Regions from separate parts of the Peribacillus sp. NPDC097295 genome, predicted to be linked through region 1. Evidence: riboswitches for the same ligand, from Rfam matches in the RefSeq annotation. Region 1 holds a riboswitch; each other region holds the start of a gene.
What was found. A riboswitch is a leader RNA that binds a small molecule or an ion and turns the genes downstream of it on or off. The one in region 1 is predicted to bind S-adenosylmethionine.

Region 1 (4,431 bases):
CACTTCACCATACAACTCAGACATCACGTTATTTTCAACGGTATGCACATGGAGGATGCAATTCGCTTCGGTCTTCCGATAAATCTCTGTATGAAGGAGTGTCTCGGCAGAAGGTCTGAGTTCGGTCATTCCGACTGGTGCTCCAGACAAATCCACCAATATAAAATCTGAGTCTGTCTGCTTACGCTTATCTTTGCCACTAGCCGTTATATAAAAATTCGAGCTTTTAGCCACACGGATCGATAAATTCCCACTCGTTCCCATGAACCAATCCCGCTCCGCCAGTTCAGCCTTTATTTCCGCTAATTCCTGCCACTCTTTTGAAAGCATCACTCTTACACCTCCTGTAGCTTTTTTAGAATATTGATTACATCATGGAAAGTTTCAAATTCATGATGAGGAATAGCTTCTTTTCGACACTTTTCAAGCAGCCGGTCACGTGCAATTACAAAATCAGCTTGTTTAGCGGCTTCAAAATCCGTAACCGAATCTCCGATAACCAGCCTGTAGTCATTTCTCGTTGAAAGTTTCCTCATAATTGATGGTTTACAACAGCCACATTCATAATCACAATGCTCATCACATGTATGCGGCCACTCAATCAAAATTTTTTCTTGATCAAAATTGGCATGATTACAATAGACGCGGTCTGTAGACAATAAATCATTCAAAAGTGGTTCAACGAAGAAATCCATTCCACCACTTACAATATAGAAAGGAATATCTTCTTTTCTTGAAAAATCAACAAAGTCACTGAATCCCGGACGAATGCCCGCTGTATCCTTCACATAATGGATGATGTCATCCTTTAAATCGCTGTCCAGCAGGGAAAACATCTCGCCCACACCTGTAGAAATACTGATTTTTTGCTGAAGGACGCCATCTTTTAATGCCTCCCAACCTGGCGGGGCGAACTTCTTCATGATTGAGATGATATTATCCGAGTTGGTAACCGTTCCATCAAAATCACAAAAAATAATCGGTTTGATCATGCTTATAATCCTCCCCATAGGGCCAGCGCTTTTTGAAGGGCATGATCTTCCCTAGCTGCTAGAGACAATGATTTCCCAGCAAGGACAGCTTCTACTGCTGAACGGAATGCCTGTGCTCCGCCCTTTGCTCCTTCAGGGTGACCATGGACTCCACCACCCGCATTTATCACGCTTTCCACTCCAAAGTCCTTGATGAGATCAGGTACCATACCTGGATGTATGCCCGCAGAAGGGACCGGGAACGCCTTTTTCCATGATGGCTCATTTTTCGTCAACGCTTCAGCAATCGCCAATGTCTCTGCTTTATCGAGTGCCACATTTCCATATGGAGAAGGGAATAGGGATAAATCAGCACCTGAGAGCCTTACCAACTTTCCAAGGAGAAGCGAAAAGCTGACTCCATAAAATGAAGATGAAGCTAATGCCCCGCTATATGCCGGATGAGCCATGATCGGCAGGTTAATCCGATTATTTTCACGTAAAGCCTGCAGTACATCTAACCCATATGTATGAACGTTGAATAATAAGGCATCGGCCCCTGCTTCAGCTGCACGCTCTGCTTTATCCATTAATTCGAATGTTTTCCCTGATAGATTCACAGCATATAAAGTCCGATGCCCCGTTGTTTCATAGACATCTTCCAAAATGGTCTTCCCAGTTCTGACTCTATCGAAAAATGGCGTCTGATCTTGATCAAAGAGGATTTCATCATCCTTTACAAGGTCGACTCCACCCAATGCCTGCTGCAACAATTGTTCATTGTGATAAGCAAGATCCCGACCTAATACCCCTTTAAAAATACTCATCACGAGGGGACGGTCAAATACATTAATTTTTTCCCTGATTCCAGTAATGCCAAATCGAGGACCTGGGAATGCCTTTTGAATATCACCGACAAAATCCAAATCTATCAATTTGATTTCCCCATCCAATGATAGTTTACCGAATACCGTCGTCAGGATGGCCGGTAGATCATTAGAAAAATTACCTGCCGGGTAGGCAATCCGGATAATCGAACGGTATACTTTTTGACCGAAATAGAGATTAGCCCTATTTTCTTCAGGAAGGGGTGTTACGGAAATCACCCTCCCTTTATGTTTTTCCAATTGCTTCTGCACCAGTTGAGGCAGTTCGGTCCAAGTGCCTACCGTCAATCCTAATGCAATGCCTTCTGCTTTTTTCTCATGCTCTCCTTTGAAATCATGAAGTAAATACGTAGCGATTATTTCGCTCATCTGATCACCCCTAATACGTTAAAAGTCAATGTTGAAGTATTCTTCATTTACCCAGCTCTGCCCATTTGAAAAAGAGTGATATTTACCCATCCATTTTTGAGCAAAAAACAAAAGCCCCTTCCTAAAGAAGAGGCTTTAAAAAGCCATCTTCTTATCTCCCAGCCGGATAGCTGCAAGAATTAGCACCGTGCCTTATGGATCCAACATGGATCCGGCGAAATTTCCGCCCCATTTCACAATGGAATTACAGTCGGTTGCTGGGTTTCATCGGGCTAGTCCCTCCACCTGCTCATAATAAGAAAATGCTATTATATTTTTGTTCAGTTTCTATTTTAAAAATTTAGAATTATTTATATATTCTTTCACGCAATTCATACTTTGTCAATAGGTTTTAGTGTTTTAAATCATTCAAACCTTAAACTGACTATTTTTCTCAAATAAGTTCAATGCACCAATTCTGTCAACCGCTTCTTGAAGTCTCTCTTCTGAAGTAAGAAGTCCTACCCTGACATAACCTTCACCAAACTCACCAAAACCATTTCCTGGTGCAACAGCGACATGAGCGTGAGTTAATAAGTGATCCGCAAAGCTCTCAGATGTAAATCCTTTTGGAACCTTAAGCCATGCAAAAAAGGAAGCATCGGGAGAGTTAACTTCCCAGCCAATTGACCGTAATCCTTCAATCAATACATTTCTTCGACTTTCGTACAAGTTCACCAGTTCATTCACACAGTTTTGGGAATTCAATAAGGCACATTCCGCCGCTTCTTGTATGGCGGGAAAAAGGCTGACATAAAGATGATCCTGAAATAATTCAATCGCTTCAATGATACTTTCATTGCCAACAGCAAAGCCGACTCTCCACCCCGCCATATTATAGGTTTTAGATAGAGTATAGATTTCTACTCCGACTTCTTTCGCTCCTTCTACCTGGAGGAAACTTACCGGTTTTTTTCCATCAAACCCAATTGCACCGTATGCAAAATCATGAACCACACAGATCGAGTGTTCTTTGGCCCTTCTCACGGTTTCTTCAAAAAACTCTTCTGTTGCCGAAGCACCAGTAGGATTATTCGGATAATTCAAAAACATCATTTTGGCTTTTTCAAAGATTTCATTATCTATTTCCCTGTAATTGGGGAGAAAATCATTTTCTTGCGTCAAAGGCATAATTTCCGTTTTAGCCTGTGCTAAGGTCACTCCTGATAAATAATCGGGATAGCCAGGATCAGGCACTAAAATTGTATCGCCTGGATTCAGCAAGCACTGCGGTAATTCCACCAGGCCAGCCTTTCCACCAAATAGAATCGCCACTTCCGCTTTAGCGTCTAGCTTGACGCCATATTCACGTTCGTAAAAGAGAGCCGCAGCTTCTTTTAAATATTGATGGCCGCGGAAAGGAGAATATTTGTGATTCATGCTATTTTCTGCCGCTGTCTGCAGTTTTTGCACAATATGACCAGGAGTCGGTTGATCTGGATTTCCCTGACCAAGGTTAATGACATCATGTCCTTGCGCCGTTATTTTATTTACTTTCTCAACTAAAGAAGCAAAAAATTGCTTGGGAAGCTCCTGAAGCAGTCTGGATTTTTCGAATTGTACCATTTTTACACCTTCTCTGAAATTTCTTGAAATTATAGTCACAAATGATATATGGTTATCATAATCTTGTAAAGTTCTTTTTTACATATGGGGGAATAAAATGATGAAATGGAAAATTTCCTGTCTACAAATGGATATTGCCTATGGTCAGCCAGATATTAATTATCAGGTGGCAGAACAATGGATTGAAAAAGCCTCACAATCTAAGCCCGATATCGTCATGTTGCCGGAGCTATGGACAACTGGCTATGACTTAACTAGATTAGAAGAAATCGCAGACGAAGAAGCGGAACGAACCATTACCTTCCTAAAAAACCTTGCAAAAAAACACCGCATTCACCTTGTTGGTGGTTCGATTGCCAAAAAAACCACGGAAGGTATCTATAACACCATGCTAATCATCGATAAGGACGGGAATCTCCTAAAAGACTACGATAAGCTCCACCTGTTTCAATTGATGGATGAACACCATTACTTACAACCTGGTGAAAGAGATGGCTTATTTACCCTTGATGAAAAAGTTTGTGCAGGATTCATTTGTTATGATATCCGTTTCCCGGAATGGCAGCGGGCCCATACGGTACGCGGTGCGGAGATTTTAT
Region 2 (4,431 bases), on a different contig from region 1:
AACACCCCGTTGCTTCAATCCATTCACTATGCGAAACAGCTCCGTCGTCTCCGTATGGCTTAACGGCGCAGTCGGCTCATCAAGGATCAGGAATTGACATTCCGTTGAAACGGCCCTTGCTATCAAGACCATTTGTTTTTCAGCCAAGGTCAAGTCTCTTACCAGTTTCTTTGAAGATACACGGATATTCATATCATCCAAGATTGCAGTCGCTTTCCTATGTAATTCGTGCCAGTTGATGATTTGTTTTTTTCCCATGTTTTGTACAGTCTCATTTAGCATCACGTTCTCCGCGACCGTTAAATAAGGAATGAGGGCCGTGTCCACTTCCTGGTATACAATTTGAATGCCAGCTTCCTGTGCAGACTTTGGGGAACGGATATCCTGTACCTTGCCATTCAGAAAAATGTCGCCGGAATAATGGACATGAGCTCCTGAAAGGACTTTCATTAATGTCGATTTCCCTGCTCCATTTGCGCCGACCAATGCATGTGCTGTCCCCGACCGTACTGAAAAATCCACTTCACTCAGCGCTTTTACACCCGGAAATTCGATTGATATCTGTTTCATGTCTAATTGAATGCTCATGTCCAATCCTCCCCATTAAACAGACACTCTCCTTCACTTGAAGAGAGTGTCCACTGATTATGTTCGTCACTTCTTATAATGTTCTTTCAATACCTTCATCCATTCTTCCTCAAATTCCGTCGAGACTCCCCAGCCTTGGACAATGCCGGATAGATTGGTCATGTTGACTGATTCCTTGGATGATTGTAACTGTTTTTGTGAAATCAACGAGGCTTCTAAATCATAGCTTTGTGGCGTTTCCTCTCCCGCTAATTTTTTTGCCAATAGCCTCAAATTCACAGCACCTATCAATTTCGGGTCAACCGCTGCCGTATACGACCATGAACTTCCTTTTGTTTGAATCTCCTGAAGATCGGCATTGGAAACATCAATTCCATAGATTTTCACTTCATCGCGCCCAGCTTCTTTAATTGCACGAGCCGCACCGATGGCAAAGGCATCCCAAGTTGCGAATATTGCGTCAATTTTACCTTTGGGATATTTGTTCAACATCGCTGCAACTGCATTTTGAGTCTGGACCGAAGTATCTGCCGATGCCACCCCGAATCTTTCAATTTCCTTAATGCCAGGATTTTCTTTCAGCTTATCTTGATACACGGCGTTTCTTCTCACCATTGGTGGGAAACCGTCCACCCAAAGGTATGCAATATTCGCTTCGCCTTTTTTATCTTCAATCAATTTGTCAAATGCAAGGGTTGCCAAAGCTTCATCATCTTGTGAAGTTACGGTTACACCATCAATCTTCGTTAGATCGCTGATGGAATCAAACGTGACTACACTTTTTCCTGCATCCACCAACTTTTGTACATCATTCACTGTCGCTGCATCATCACCATGGGAAATGATATAGCCATCATAATCTTCTTCGAGAGCCTGGGCAATCGCATCATGGAATTTAGCCGTATCGCCATTCGCCGTATATGTATCCACTTGAAAGCCGAGTGCTTCGCCTTCCTCTTTCGCCCCTGCTAAGTATTGGGCCGTGTGATCATCGCCGCCAATTTTACGAATGACTTTAATTTTAGCTCCCTCGCCTTTCGCAAATCGTTCTGGAACATTTTCAAAAGATACCTTTTCCTCTTTTTTCGCTTCCCCCGTACTTTGTCCTGAAGAACAGCCCGTCAAAAGCAAAGCCGAAGCGATGACTGAAACGAAAGCCCCTTTAAAAATTGATTTCCTCATTTAAACTCCCCCTGTTTTTTTATTATTCTTATCTGTTTTGTTGGTATAACCCTAAAATAAAAACCTCTCTAAAATTAGAGAGGTTTAATCAGCTGATTTGCGGACTTATCCCTCTCTTATCTGTCAAAACATTTCTGTTTTGCAGGATTTAGCACCAATTCCTAAATGGAACGGTTGCTGGGCATCGTAGGGCCAGTCCCTCCGCCACTCTTGATAAGAGAATATAATGTGTTACGTTTCGGTAAGTATCACTTTATAGAGATATAGTCGTTAAGTCAATAGTTTTAAGAATATTTTAAATGTTTTTATTTTCCTTGTAATTTCGCCAGGCGTCTTTTCTCAATTTTTTCAAGACGTTCATACTGACGCAGTTTCACTTCGAAAAGAGTGATTGGATCACGGTAAACTTCTGGATTTTCTCTCATATGTTCCAGAGCGGCCTGCTGTTCCTTGATTTCGGTTTGCGTTTGTTCGATGTTCTTTTCAAGAATGGCAAATGGATTGCGGTAGAACAAGGATATGTCCCTCTCCAAGGATTTTTCGAACAATCCGAACTGAGTGAGGAAACGTTCACTGATCATATCAGCAACATCCTGGAAGTCTTCATTTTCCAAGAACTTCTTATATCGATTGTACATATTCGCTTTGTTTTGCGGAATGGCTCCAAATAGCTTCCCAGCTCCCTTAAGAATCAATTGAGATGGGGTCCTTCTCAGTAAAATATTCACATTGTCAATCCGGATACTGCTTGTCATCCGGTCCGCATCACGGCGCCAGTCATCCAGGACCCTGAAGTCCCCGGCAAGTACAATCCGTTCTTCTTTATACAACTCATTGAATCCGGCGCTCATTTCGTCCATGAACTGTTGGCTTTGCATAAATTCCAACTGCGAAGTAGCAATCCAGTCTTGAAGGGAACGGTAATATTGCGGCATAATTTTGTCTGATATAAAGGCCTGTATCCGATCGTTCATTTCCTGATTCAGCTGTATATGGACTTGGCTAAAATCACTATCCTCAGATAATGTTTTAGAACAATCACGCAGCAATTCAGGAATTCTTGTAGAAAGCTGCTTCTTCACTTCTTCTTTAAGTAACCGATAAGATCTGGTTATATTTTCGCTTTTTTCTGTTTCCAAATCAGTCAGCTGATTTGTAGCGGCCTTCAGCTTCACTTCCATCTGTTCATTCCATGAAATAGAGTGCTCGCATTTCCGTTCGTTCGCTGCCCGTTTTTCTAACAGATAAGATAATGTTTTACGGGTGAAAGCAAGTAGCTTCTCTGCTCTCATGTCCTTCCAATTGCTATCTTGATAGTTTGCATGAAGGAAGACTCCCAAATCCTGTAGCTGTTGTTTGCTGTCATATAGCTTTGAGAAAGCAAATACTTTCGCATTTGGGAAATAGGCATTCACTTTATCCCATGTCTCATCTTCCATCCTGACTGCCACTTGGTCACTGTAGATTGTATCCATTTTATTGAGCAAGAAATGAATGGGAAGCTTTGGAGCCAATTGCTGTATTTCCAATAACAAGTCACGTTCACTACCAGTGAAAGGTGCCCGTGCATCTAAAACGAACATCACTCCGTCGCTCTCCAGTAAATAATTATGGAAATCAGGGTCAACACTTTTCTCTCCATTGAAACCTGGTGTATCTAATAACCGCAGGCGATTATTTCTTAAGTAGTCACTGATGAGCGTCACATCGACAATCGTACCGCGCTGACGACGTATTTCATCCAATTCCGTTAACTCTTCGACCGATTTGCGATCTGTATCGGTAATTTCATAGATTTCTAGGTCATCGCCATCTTTCACGCTAATCAGAGATGAATGGTCTTCCGCCGCAATACTTTCTCCTGCAATCGACTGAATGAAGGATGTCTTGCCGTTCCCTGCACTTCCAACAAGAAGCAGGTTGAAATTGCTTGTATCCTTGATTCCTTCTACCATCCATTTCAACTTATTGCCGACTGATAGATCATTGCTCTCTGCCCATTGTATGATGGAGTTGATCAGTTTTTCTCCTGATTCTAGTCCGCCTCCCAATCTAGGGGATTTCGCTAGCAAACTTTCCGCATCTTGAACAACAAGTGCGCTCACTGTATCCGGGAAAATTTCATTCCATGAAAGGACTGAAGCCGCAGCAAACAAGGAAAGCTCCCCATCAGCAATCTTCAACCAATTTTCAAGCAACCTTGGTACGACAGGGCTTAATTCTTTGACTAAATGCGTACCTTCAAGCAATCCTGCATAAGCATCACGGTAATAGACGGAAAGCTCATCCCAAACATCCCCGTTGTTTAATTCAATTTCGTCAATCAGTTTATTGATGACCTTAAGCCATTCAAAGTAAGAGTCGGTATATTTGTAGTTTTTCCAAAGTGCAACTGTCATTTTCTCAAAACGGTCTTGGTCCAGGTTGTATAAGGATCTAAGTACTTTTGAGAAGTAATCCGGAGCCGTCGATTGTGCAACCCCTTGCTGGATATACGTTTTCAGGACATCAAACCACATCATGGACTGCGTACGGATACTTTCATTCGCCGCTAAAACAATCGCACTATTCCAATCCTTTTGCGCCTCAAAGAAGGAGCGTGCTATTTCTGTGACATTTGGGTAATCCGGTTGGAAATCGACCGCTTCCTTCACCACTTTA
Region 3 (4,431 bases), on a different contig from region 1:
CTTTTACGGCCAGTTCTGCAGATACTTTATTAAGTTCATAGGCATATGTGCTAAGTTGATATTCTTCTAATACTATGCCTGTCGCCCCGAAAGTATTGGTCTCGATAATATCTGCTCCTGCCGCTAAATATTTTTCATGGATGGCCTGAATGATTTTAGGTCGAGTCAAGGATAGATACTCATTACAGCCTTCGTATTGCTCTCCGCCAAAATCCTCGGCTGTCAGATCCTCAGCTTGAATCATCGTACCCATTGCTCCGTCTAGAAGAAGAATCTTTGATTGTAATTGCCTTTTAATTTCCTTTTTACTCATGTCCTGCCACCTCAGATGTTTGTTTACGATCCTGATCCTTGATATATATGGTTAGCTCCGCTGTCATTTCATAACGCAGGAAAGGTGTTATCAGGTAGATTCCCTTAAACCTTTCTTTTGCGGCGTCAACCAATTCCCGAGCAATATTTATTGCTTCAATCCTTGATTTTAATGGATCATTACCTGCTGAGGCCATTGCCCTCCTTACACTGTCAGGTAATTTAATCCCAGGTATTTCATTATGGATGAATTCAGCATTCCTCGTACTTGTAAGTGGCATAATTCCGATAAATATCGGCGTTTTCAAATGTTTTGTCGCCTGATAGACTTCTTCAATTTGTTCAACTGAATAAACCGGTTGTGTCAAAAAGGACTGAGCACCGCATGCAATTTTCTTCTCCATTCTCTGAACAGCCTTATCCATATATTTCACATTTGGATTAAAAGCGGCGGCAATCTTGAAATTTGCCTGTTTGCCTAGACTTTGCCCTGAATAGGAGTAGCCTTCATTGAATTGCTTAACCAGACTTATCAAATCAAATGAAGATAAATCATAAACGGAAGTTGCTCCGGGGAAATCCCCTATCTTAGAAGGATCACCAGTGATAACTAAGACTTCATCCAGCCCTATCGTATGCAATCCCATTAAGTGAGATTGAAGCCCAATTAGATTTCGGTCTCGGCATGTGATATGGACCAACGGATTCACATCTAGTTCAGCCTTTAATAAATTGGCTATGGTAGAATTCGAAATTCTGGGTGAAGCAAGGGAATTATCAGCTAAAGTGATGGAGTCCACACCCGCTTTTTTCAAGGCTTCTGCTCCTGCCATAAACGTTTCAATCCCTAACTTTTTTGGTGGATCAAGCTCAACTAGAATGGTTCTCTCTGTTTTGACCCTTTCATGAAGAGCAACTTCTTGTTTTTTGGTATTCACCTCAATAATCTCAATATGTCGGGTTTTCGTAATTTTATCTTTAACTGGCGTCAACGTGCCAACCATTTTCTTCACAGCTTGTATATGTAGTGGTGTCGTACCACAGCATCCGCCTATAATAGTTGCCCCTTGTTTTCTTAACTCGAGTGCACTTGAACCAAAGTATTGTGGTTCCGCTTTATAGACAAGTCTCCCATCCACATAATCAGGAAGACTTGCATTTGGATAGATGGCAATCGACGCCTGCTTAGGCATTTCCACTTCTTCCAAGGCCCTTATCATATGATGGGGGCCTAGACGGCAATTCACCCCAACAACATCCGCACCCAGATACTCCAGTTTTTGAAAGGCCTCATTCAAATGAAATCCATTTTGAAGGTTTCCAACTTCATGCATTGATACATTTGCTATAATCGGCAGCTCCGTTTCTTTTTTAGCGATTTGAAGCACCGTTTCAAGCTCTTCAAAATCATAGTATGTTTCAAGAAGAATTCCATCTGGGTTTTCCAGTAGCAAACTGTATAACTGTTCACGAAAACCCCGTTTTATTTCTTCAATGCTTAAATCTGATTTACGGATGCTACGCTGGGCGCCAATTGTACCAAAAACGAACGCCTTCCCTTTCGCCACTTGTTTAGCAAGGATGACACCTTGGCGATTGATGCGGCTAACTTCTTCTTCAAGCCCATGCCGTTTCAGTTTATGAAAATTGGCTCCATATGTATTAGTTTGCAGAATATCTGCACCCGCTTCTAAATACGCACGATGTATCGATTCAATTTTACCAGGACTGGTACAGTTTATTTCTTCATAACACTGATCGATTCCATAGGAATACAACAACGTTCCCATCGCTCCGTCCCCAACCAGCATTCTTTCTTTTAGTTCTTTACGAAAATCCATATATACACCCTCTCTCAAAAACACTATGGTTTTTGTACGGTTTATATGAGTTTGATAGTAAAGAAAAAAAACCTTCTCAAAGAAGAAGGTTTTTTCTCGAAACATTCTCCTCATCTATCAAGCTCTGCTTGCTGGATTTAGCACCTTTGCCTAGGCTGGTTGCTGAGGTTTCATCGGGCCAGTCCCTTCACCTCTCTCGATAAGATTTATTAAATTGGATATAATTTTCTAAATATTTAATTTTAATTATATTTAATTTACATGAATCATCTGTCATTTTCAATAGTATATTTGTCATTTCTTCATATATTCGTATTATTTACGATTGGATCCTCTTTAAAAGCAAAGATTTCCATTCGTCTGCCAAAGATTCTATCGTGAGTAACCTATTTACTCCATCCTGTCCATCACGATGATGGAGGATCACGTCCGTCGCATATAGAACCGTAACTTGATTTTGAAGCCGATCTAGTAAAACGATATCGTCTTGGATTCTTATAACCCCTTCTTGGATTACCTTAGCAAAGTACCCCGTAAGATTAGTATCCCTCACGTGGTTCAAAAACTTCGGTTCATTGTTAAAATGGGAAATCGTGGAACAAGGAATGCGTCCCTGTGTAATCTGTACAACAGTCTCCCCTATGCGATATACATCGCCAATATATGTCTCGTTTTCTGTCATTCCAGCAATCGTCAAATTCTCGCCAAAAGCAGGCACGGAAAGCTGTTTACTGAATTTTTGTTGCCATAGATGATAATGCTCAACAGGATAAAAACATAATGCACGGTCAGGTCCTCCATGAAACTTTCTATTACCTACTCCATCCCCTTCGATACCTGATTTTGTAACGTTTACATATTCAATGAACCTCTTATTCATAGCCGTTTTCATTTTTACGCTTGAAAACTCTTCTTGTTTGGGCCTCCCAATTTGCAGGGAAATGATTTTACCAGATTCCATTGGACATCTTCCATTTCATTTTTAATTAATTGATAGATTGCATGATGGTACATACCGAATTTTATTTTCAATATATTCAATTAATTATACCAAAAAAAATTTGAAAACTCTTCACTAGGAAAAAAATCCTTGCAAAAAAGGCATTACCATAAAAATAATGCCTTAGTTTTAGTAATTTAGTTGCTATTTCAGAATTAATTATGATAGAATATGAGCACAATATATAGTCGAATAAGACATTCCGTCGCCTATATGTTGATTTCACGATTAATTTCCTCATTTTCGCTCTTTACGGGGCGAATTTTTTTGTCTTCTTTTAATAGATGATTTCTATCAATTTATTATATGAAAACATCCTTCCCTAATAATGTCCCGTTGGACCATCATTCTCTTCTATACTTTTTTGGCACCTTATACTCCAGATAACGTAACATCCATGCTGATATGGTAAGCCAGGCAGCACCGGCTACAAAACCTGCCACGACATCGCTCGGATAGTGGACACCTAAATAAATGCGGCTCCATCCTATGGTCAATGACGAAATAAAAGCGAGGAGCCATATAAGCCCATTAATATATTTATTTTTGATCAATCGTATACATACTACCGCTATACTGCCATACAGAATGACCGATGCCATCGAATGTCCGCTTGGAAAACTATATCCTGAGACGGATAATAACGGAGCGATATCCGGCCGTTCCCGTTGAAAAAGATACTTTAACCCCCAATTAAATCCACCTCCTAATGCGGAAGTTAAAATTAAATAAAGAGCATAATGCTTTTTACTTAGCAAGAACAGAAATAGGGAGAATATAGAAACCAAGGTCACTATCCATATCACCGACCCGAAAAAAGTGATTTTGGTCGCCATCTTGGTAAATTCTTCGCTAAAGGGGCTTTGTATAGATTCGATGACGCTCTTGTCAAATTCGATTAACTCGCCTTCCTTCAATTCATCAACCATTTCATTAAAGATTAAAAAATAGATGACGATTAATCCAGCCATCATCGTCATATAAAGATATTTCTTTCTAATATGTACACTGAAGAAGTCCAATCTCAACACCACCTTTTAGCTCATTTACCTCCATACCTCCATGATAAAACAAAAAATACTGAGCGATATGGGTTCGCCCAGCTTTGTTTACGCTTGTTTCTTTTTAGGCGTAGCTTTTTTGCGCGTTGTCTTTTTCTTCACGGCCAATTTCTCTGGCTTCGTGCGATCGATAGAGGCTTGTAAAGCCGCCATCAAGTCCGTCACATTATTCGCCACGGGTTCTTTTGTTTTCGCAGTAATGGTTTTTTGTCCATTT
Region 4 (4,431 bases), on a different contig from region 1:
GAATCTCACCAATATACACTAGCTAATTATGATGAATATGGTGATTCCATTACTGTAGCTGTACATGGGGAAAATTTATTCGGAAGAAAAGGGAAATGGGATGTCTCGTTCCCTTTAGAAAAAGTAGAAGATAAGATTCCAACATTTACGCCAAATGCAAAAGTTCAAACCGAGGATCGTATCTATACATTATCCGTAGATCAAGTATCTTTTCTTCCACTATCCACAAGAATCGATATGACTTTGGATTATCCAACGGAAATGGACGAGAATGACTCATGGCCATCATTTCCTTATATCGTGACAGATGACCAAGGACATGTTTACAAAAATTTAGAACTCCAATATGGACACGTCAATGGGAGTGGACACAAAATTGTCTTAGCTCTTCCGCCTATGAGCACTATTCCTAAAACATTAACCATTCAGCCACACTATGATAACGGAGACCCAGGTACTCCTGATTATGGAGAAATTCTAGATTTAAAGGTTGAAGTCCCATTGAATTAGCCTACCTATCAAAAGAAGCAGCCAGAGCTAAACGCCTGACTGCTTCTTCTAGTGAGTCTCCTTTTATTCAAAATGCAGGGTATAGTCTTCTGCTTTAATCCATTTCAACTTCTTCGAGAAAACGTAAATCAGCACCAGGTTCAACACAATCGGAAGAATGAAGAAAATGATGACCATGATGGATATGTTACTGACAATCCACCCGCCTTCCGCCAGTTTCATGTAGTTCAAGGGACCGACCAATCCCGATAATCCAAATCCAGCACTATACGGGGTCCCTTGTATGTTTAACAAACCAGCCAACGCACCTAGTATCGCTGACGTGATCAGCATGGGAAACGCAATTTTCGGTTTCATGAAGAAATTCCGCATTTGGATTTTAGGAGAACCTAGCACATGCGCTAAAGCCGTTCCGAGTGAGTTCGCTTTGTAGCTTGCAATGGCTAGGCCAACACCAGCTGCCACGATTCCTAGGTTGGCCGCACCAGATCCTATACCTGAGAGCATAATGACCGTCGCCACCCCGACCGTTGAAATGGGAGATAAGATAATGAGACAGAAGATAACAGAAATAATGGCTCCCATCAAAATGGGTTGCAAGGACGTCACGTTAGCGATGCCGACTCCTAATAGTCCCGTAGCGGATTTTACGTATGGCAGAATTAAATATCCAATCATGCCTGGTACCAAGATACTTAAAGTCGGCATTAAAAGAATCGCATACGCCTTTAATTTGTCGCCAATTAATTGCAGGAACAATACGGTCAATGCCGCGGTAATACCAGTATTGATTACTATGCCAATCCCATTAAGGGCAAATAAACCGTCAGCCGTTTTCTGGATGGCACCACTTCCGACCATGGCCGCTATCCCGATGCTGGCCGTTTGAATGGATGATAGCTTGAACGAAATCCCGACCATCACCCCAATCATGACAGGTAACAAGCTCATCACGAAAACGGTGATATCGAATATATGCTGTAACACGGGAAAATATGGAATCAATAGTTTAAGTATTTCCCCTAATAAAGCATTCGGAATTAATGATACGACAATCCCTATGCTCATCCCCGTTAATAATTTACTGAAAAAATCTCTCATTTGAATATTCCCCTATCTCGCTATAATGTACACAATTATAAGAAATATTCTGACAATAGTCAAAGGATTTTTTTAATACTTCACCGCGAAAGTGTATAAAAGTATTTTAACTAAGAGAAACTCACTTTCTAATAACAATTATATTCAAAATTATCTGTTTTCTCTTGACCTTTATTAACACTACCTGTATAGTCGTAATTAATTGAATAGTTCATATTCTTATCCAGAGAGGTGGAGGGACTGGCCCTTTGATACCTCAGCAACAGACTTTACTGTACTGTGCTAATTCCAGAAGTGTAAAACTTGAAGATAAGAAGAGTAAATAAGCATAGCTGATTAAACCTCTTCTTTTTTTAAGAAGAGGTTTTTATATTTTAATAAGGAAAGTAGGAATCTATCATGTCCATCACTTTAACAAAAGCTCCTTTCAAAGCCGATCACGTAGGAAGTTTATTAAGACCAGAAAGTGTCCATCTTGCAAGAAAGCAATATAAAGAAGGAATCATTACCGCAGAACAATTACGCGAGGTTGAAACGAAGGAAATTAAACGTATCGTCGATAAGCAAATAGAAATCGGATTAGAGGCAGTCACTGACGGGGAATTCAGACGCACCTGGTGGCACTTTGACTTCTTGGAGCATTTAAATGGAATCGAAGGGTATGTCACGGAAAAAGGTCTTACCTTTGATGGAATTGAAACAGAACGTTATAACGTTCGGAATACTGGAAAGATTTCTTTTAATCCCGATCATCCCTTTATTAAAGACTTTATTGAGTTTAATGAAATCGTGGACGGACGGGCTGTTGCGAAACAAACCATCCCTAGTCCCAATCAATTATTTGCGGTAGGTATCCATAATGAAGAAATCTACCCTGACATCGAAGACTATGCAAAAGATATCATCAAAGCCTATCAAGACGCTTTACAAGCCTTTTATGATGCCGGTGTACGTTATTTACAATTAGATGATGTATACATAGCCAGACTTTCTGCTCCGGATTTCCAGTTCAAAGAAGGAAAATATACAAGAGAACAATTAATCGATTTAGCATTGCGTGTGATTAATGGTGCCTTGGAGGGAAAACCAGAGGATTTGGTTGTCACGACTCACCTTTGCCGTGGGAATTACCAATCTACTTGGGCTTTTGAAGGAAGCTATGCCCGTATTGCACCGACTCTATTAGCTAAAGAACATGTAGATGGATTCTTCTTGGAATACGATGATGATCGTTCAGGAGACTTTAAACCATTAGAATACATTCCAAATGGCGGTGTGCAAGTTGTTCTTGGCGTGGTTACTTCGAAGAATGGTGAACTTGAAGATAAAGAAGCCGTTAAATCACGTATTAAGGAAGCGGCACAATACGTGCCACATGAACAATTATGCTTAAGCCCACAATGTGGTTTCGCTTCCACTCATCTTGGCAACAAGCTAACGGAAGAGCAGCAATGGGAAAAATTGAAATTCGTTGTGGATGTCGCCAAAGAAATCTGGGAATAAACTGAAAAGGGACAAGCCACCGGCTTGTCCCTTTTATTCAACCACATTGACTATCTTCATCATTCTCTTTCTTCACTACTACATCATCCGTGACCTTATCCTGGAGCTTGTTCTTCAACGTCAGTTCTGCCGCTTTGCCATCGCTTGGCGACCCGTCGGAAAAGTACATCGGAAATAAGGAAAAGAACATGATATAAAAAGAAAAGTAAATGAATTGGTACCAGATGACCGACTTTTCCAAGATATTCTGATAGACCAAGCTATATATAACCAACATGCTAATTAGATTAAAGATGGCTCCCCCTAAATAAATCAACATATTAGTGAATTTATTATCATATTTTAAACCCTTGAATTCACAATGCCCATTCCAAAAGTAATATTTCCTTATTTCTACATTGAAAAAGGAAAATAACTTGTCTCCACATCCGATTAAGATTTTTTTCTCCGTACCTCCAAAAAGCGTCACAAAGAATAAATGCCCACCTAAATGAATCAGTGTGACAACCGGTAAGATTAGAAAAAATGAAAAGAGAAATTTGATGATATCAGACAGACCGAACATTCCAATCATCCTCCTTATTTGAGCTTGGTGTATTCATACAAGTCCTTATTCGAAGGATGATACTCTCTTACCCGGTGTAGATAAGTTATAACTAGTAAATATTCACATGTTTCCATGACCATTCCTTATAAAAGAAAATTTATCCATCCATAAAAAAACTGACAGGTAATCTGCCAGTCCATTATGCGCCCCCCATGAAATGATAAAAACATATTTCACATAAATAAAAACCGGATCATGCCTGTATCCATGATCCGGTTTATCAAAATAAGGTTTTCAGTCATACTTATGATCAAAGTCAAACTCCACTTCTTCAAGCTTAACGAATTTTGTTTTCTTGATCCATTTATAACCAAACCAAAGGCCAAGAAAAAGTGGGATGCCTAAGTAGGCCGCAACCACGCTCCCCCAGTCAATATGGTCCGAAAAGAATGCTTGGATATTTTGAGCTAAAATGACGATAAGACCGATTGAAATGGCAAATATCGTCCCAATTGGGAACCACAAAGCCTTATACGGCAGGCTATCTAATGAATGCCCTTGTAAAACATAAGCCTTACGGAACCGGTAATGGCTTATGGAAATACCTAGCCAGAAAATGAACCCTGTAATCCCTATTGCATTCATTAGCCATAGATAGACTGTCCCATCACCGAATATGGATGCCAAAAAGGCAAGCATCCCGATTGCACAGGTTAAGATCATTCCAGCTACAGGCACACCACGTTTGTTCAGTTTGGCAAATATACGTG

Region 2: linked by a shared signal. The riboswitch ahead of ACIQXN_RS12025 (sugar ABC transporter substrate-binding protein) and the one ahead of mtnW (2,3-diketo-5-methylthiopentyl-1-phosphate enolase) in region 1 are both predicted to bind S-adenosylmethionine.
Region 3: linked by a shared signal. The riboswitch ahead of ACIQXN_RS21065 (bifunctional homocysteine S-methyltransferase/methylenetetrahydrofolate reductase) and the one ahead of mtnW (2,3-diketo-5-methylthiopentyl-1-phosphate enolase) in region 1 are both predicted to bind S-adenosylmethionine.
Region 4: linked by a shared signal. The riboswitch ahead of ACIQXN_RS06100 (5-methyltetrahydropteroyltriglutamate--homocysteine S-methyltransferase) and the one ahead of mtnW (2,3-diketo-5-methylthiopentyl-1-phosphate enolase) in region 1 are both predicted to bind S-adenosylmethionine.

The regions. Positions count from the first base shown of each region.
Region 1 is NZ_JBIWCW010000004.1:20,197-24,627, forward strand. It holds gene ACIQXN_RS08660 (methylthioribulose 1-phosphate dehydratase) at 1-330, opposite strand, end outside; gene ACIQXN_RS08665 (2-hydroxy-3-keto-5-methylthiopentenyl-1-phosphate phosphatase) at 336-992, opposite strand; gene mtnW (2,3-diketo-5-methylthiopentyl-1-phosphate enolase) at 995-2,227, opposite strand; SAM riboswitch class I at 2,376-2,528, opposite strand; gene ACIQXN_RS08675 (pyridoxal phosphate-dependent aminotransferase) at 2,636-3,832, opposite strand; gene ACIQXN_RS08680 (carbon-nitrogen family hydrolase) at 3,933-4,431, shown strand, end outside.
Region 2 is NZ_JBIWCW010000005.1:269,530-273,960, forward strand. It holds gene ACIQXN_RS12020 (sugar ABC transporter ATP-binding protein) at 1-588, opposite strand, end outside; gene ACIQXN_RS12025 (sugar ABC transporter substrate-binding protein) at 655-1,770, opposite strand; SAM riboswitch class I at 1,884-1,990, opposite strand; gene ACIQXN_RS12030 (GTP-binding protein) at 2,076-4,431, opposite strand, start outside.
Region 3 is NZ_JBIWCW010000027.1:9,545-13,975, forward strand. It holds gene metH (methionine synthase) at 1-313, opposite strand, end outside; gene ACIQXN_RS21065 (bifunctional homocysteine S-methyltransferase/methylenetetrahydrofolate reductase) at 306-2,153, opposite strand; SAM riboswitch class I at 2,261-2,359, opposite strand; gene ACIQXN_RS21070 (MOSC domain-containing protein) at 2,473-3,114, opposite strand; gene ACIQXN_RS21075 (phosphatase PAP2 family protein) at 3,498-4,175, opposite strand; gene ku (non-homologous end joining protein Ku) at 4,263-4,431, opposite strand, start outside.
Region 4 is NZ_JBIWCW010000002.1:586,767-591,197, reverse strand. It holds gene ACIQXN_RS06110 (DUF4179 domain-containing protein) at 1-510, shown strand, start outside; gene ACIQXN_RS06105 (PTS sugar transporter subunit IIC) at 574-1,611, opposite strand; SAM riboswitch class I at 1,828-1,927, shown strand; gene ACIQXN_RS06100 (5-methyltetrahydropteroyltriglutamate--homocysteine S-methyltransferase) at 2,011-3,114, shown strand; gene ACIQXN_RS06095 (hypothetical protein) at 3,152-3,679, opposite strand; gene ACIQXN_RS06090 (amino acid permease) at 3,956-4,431, opposite strand, start outside.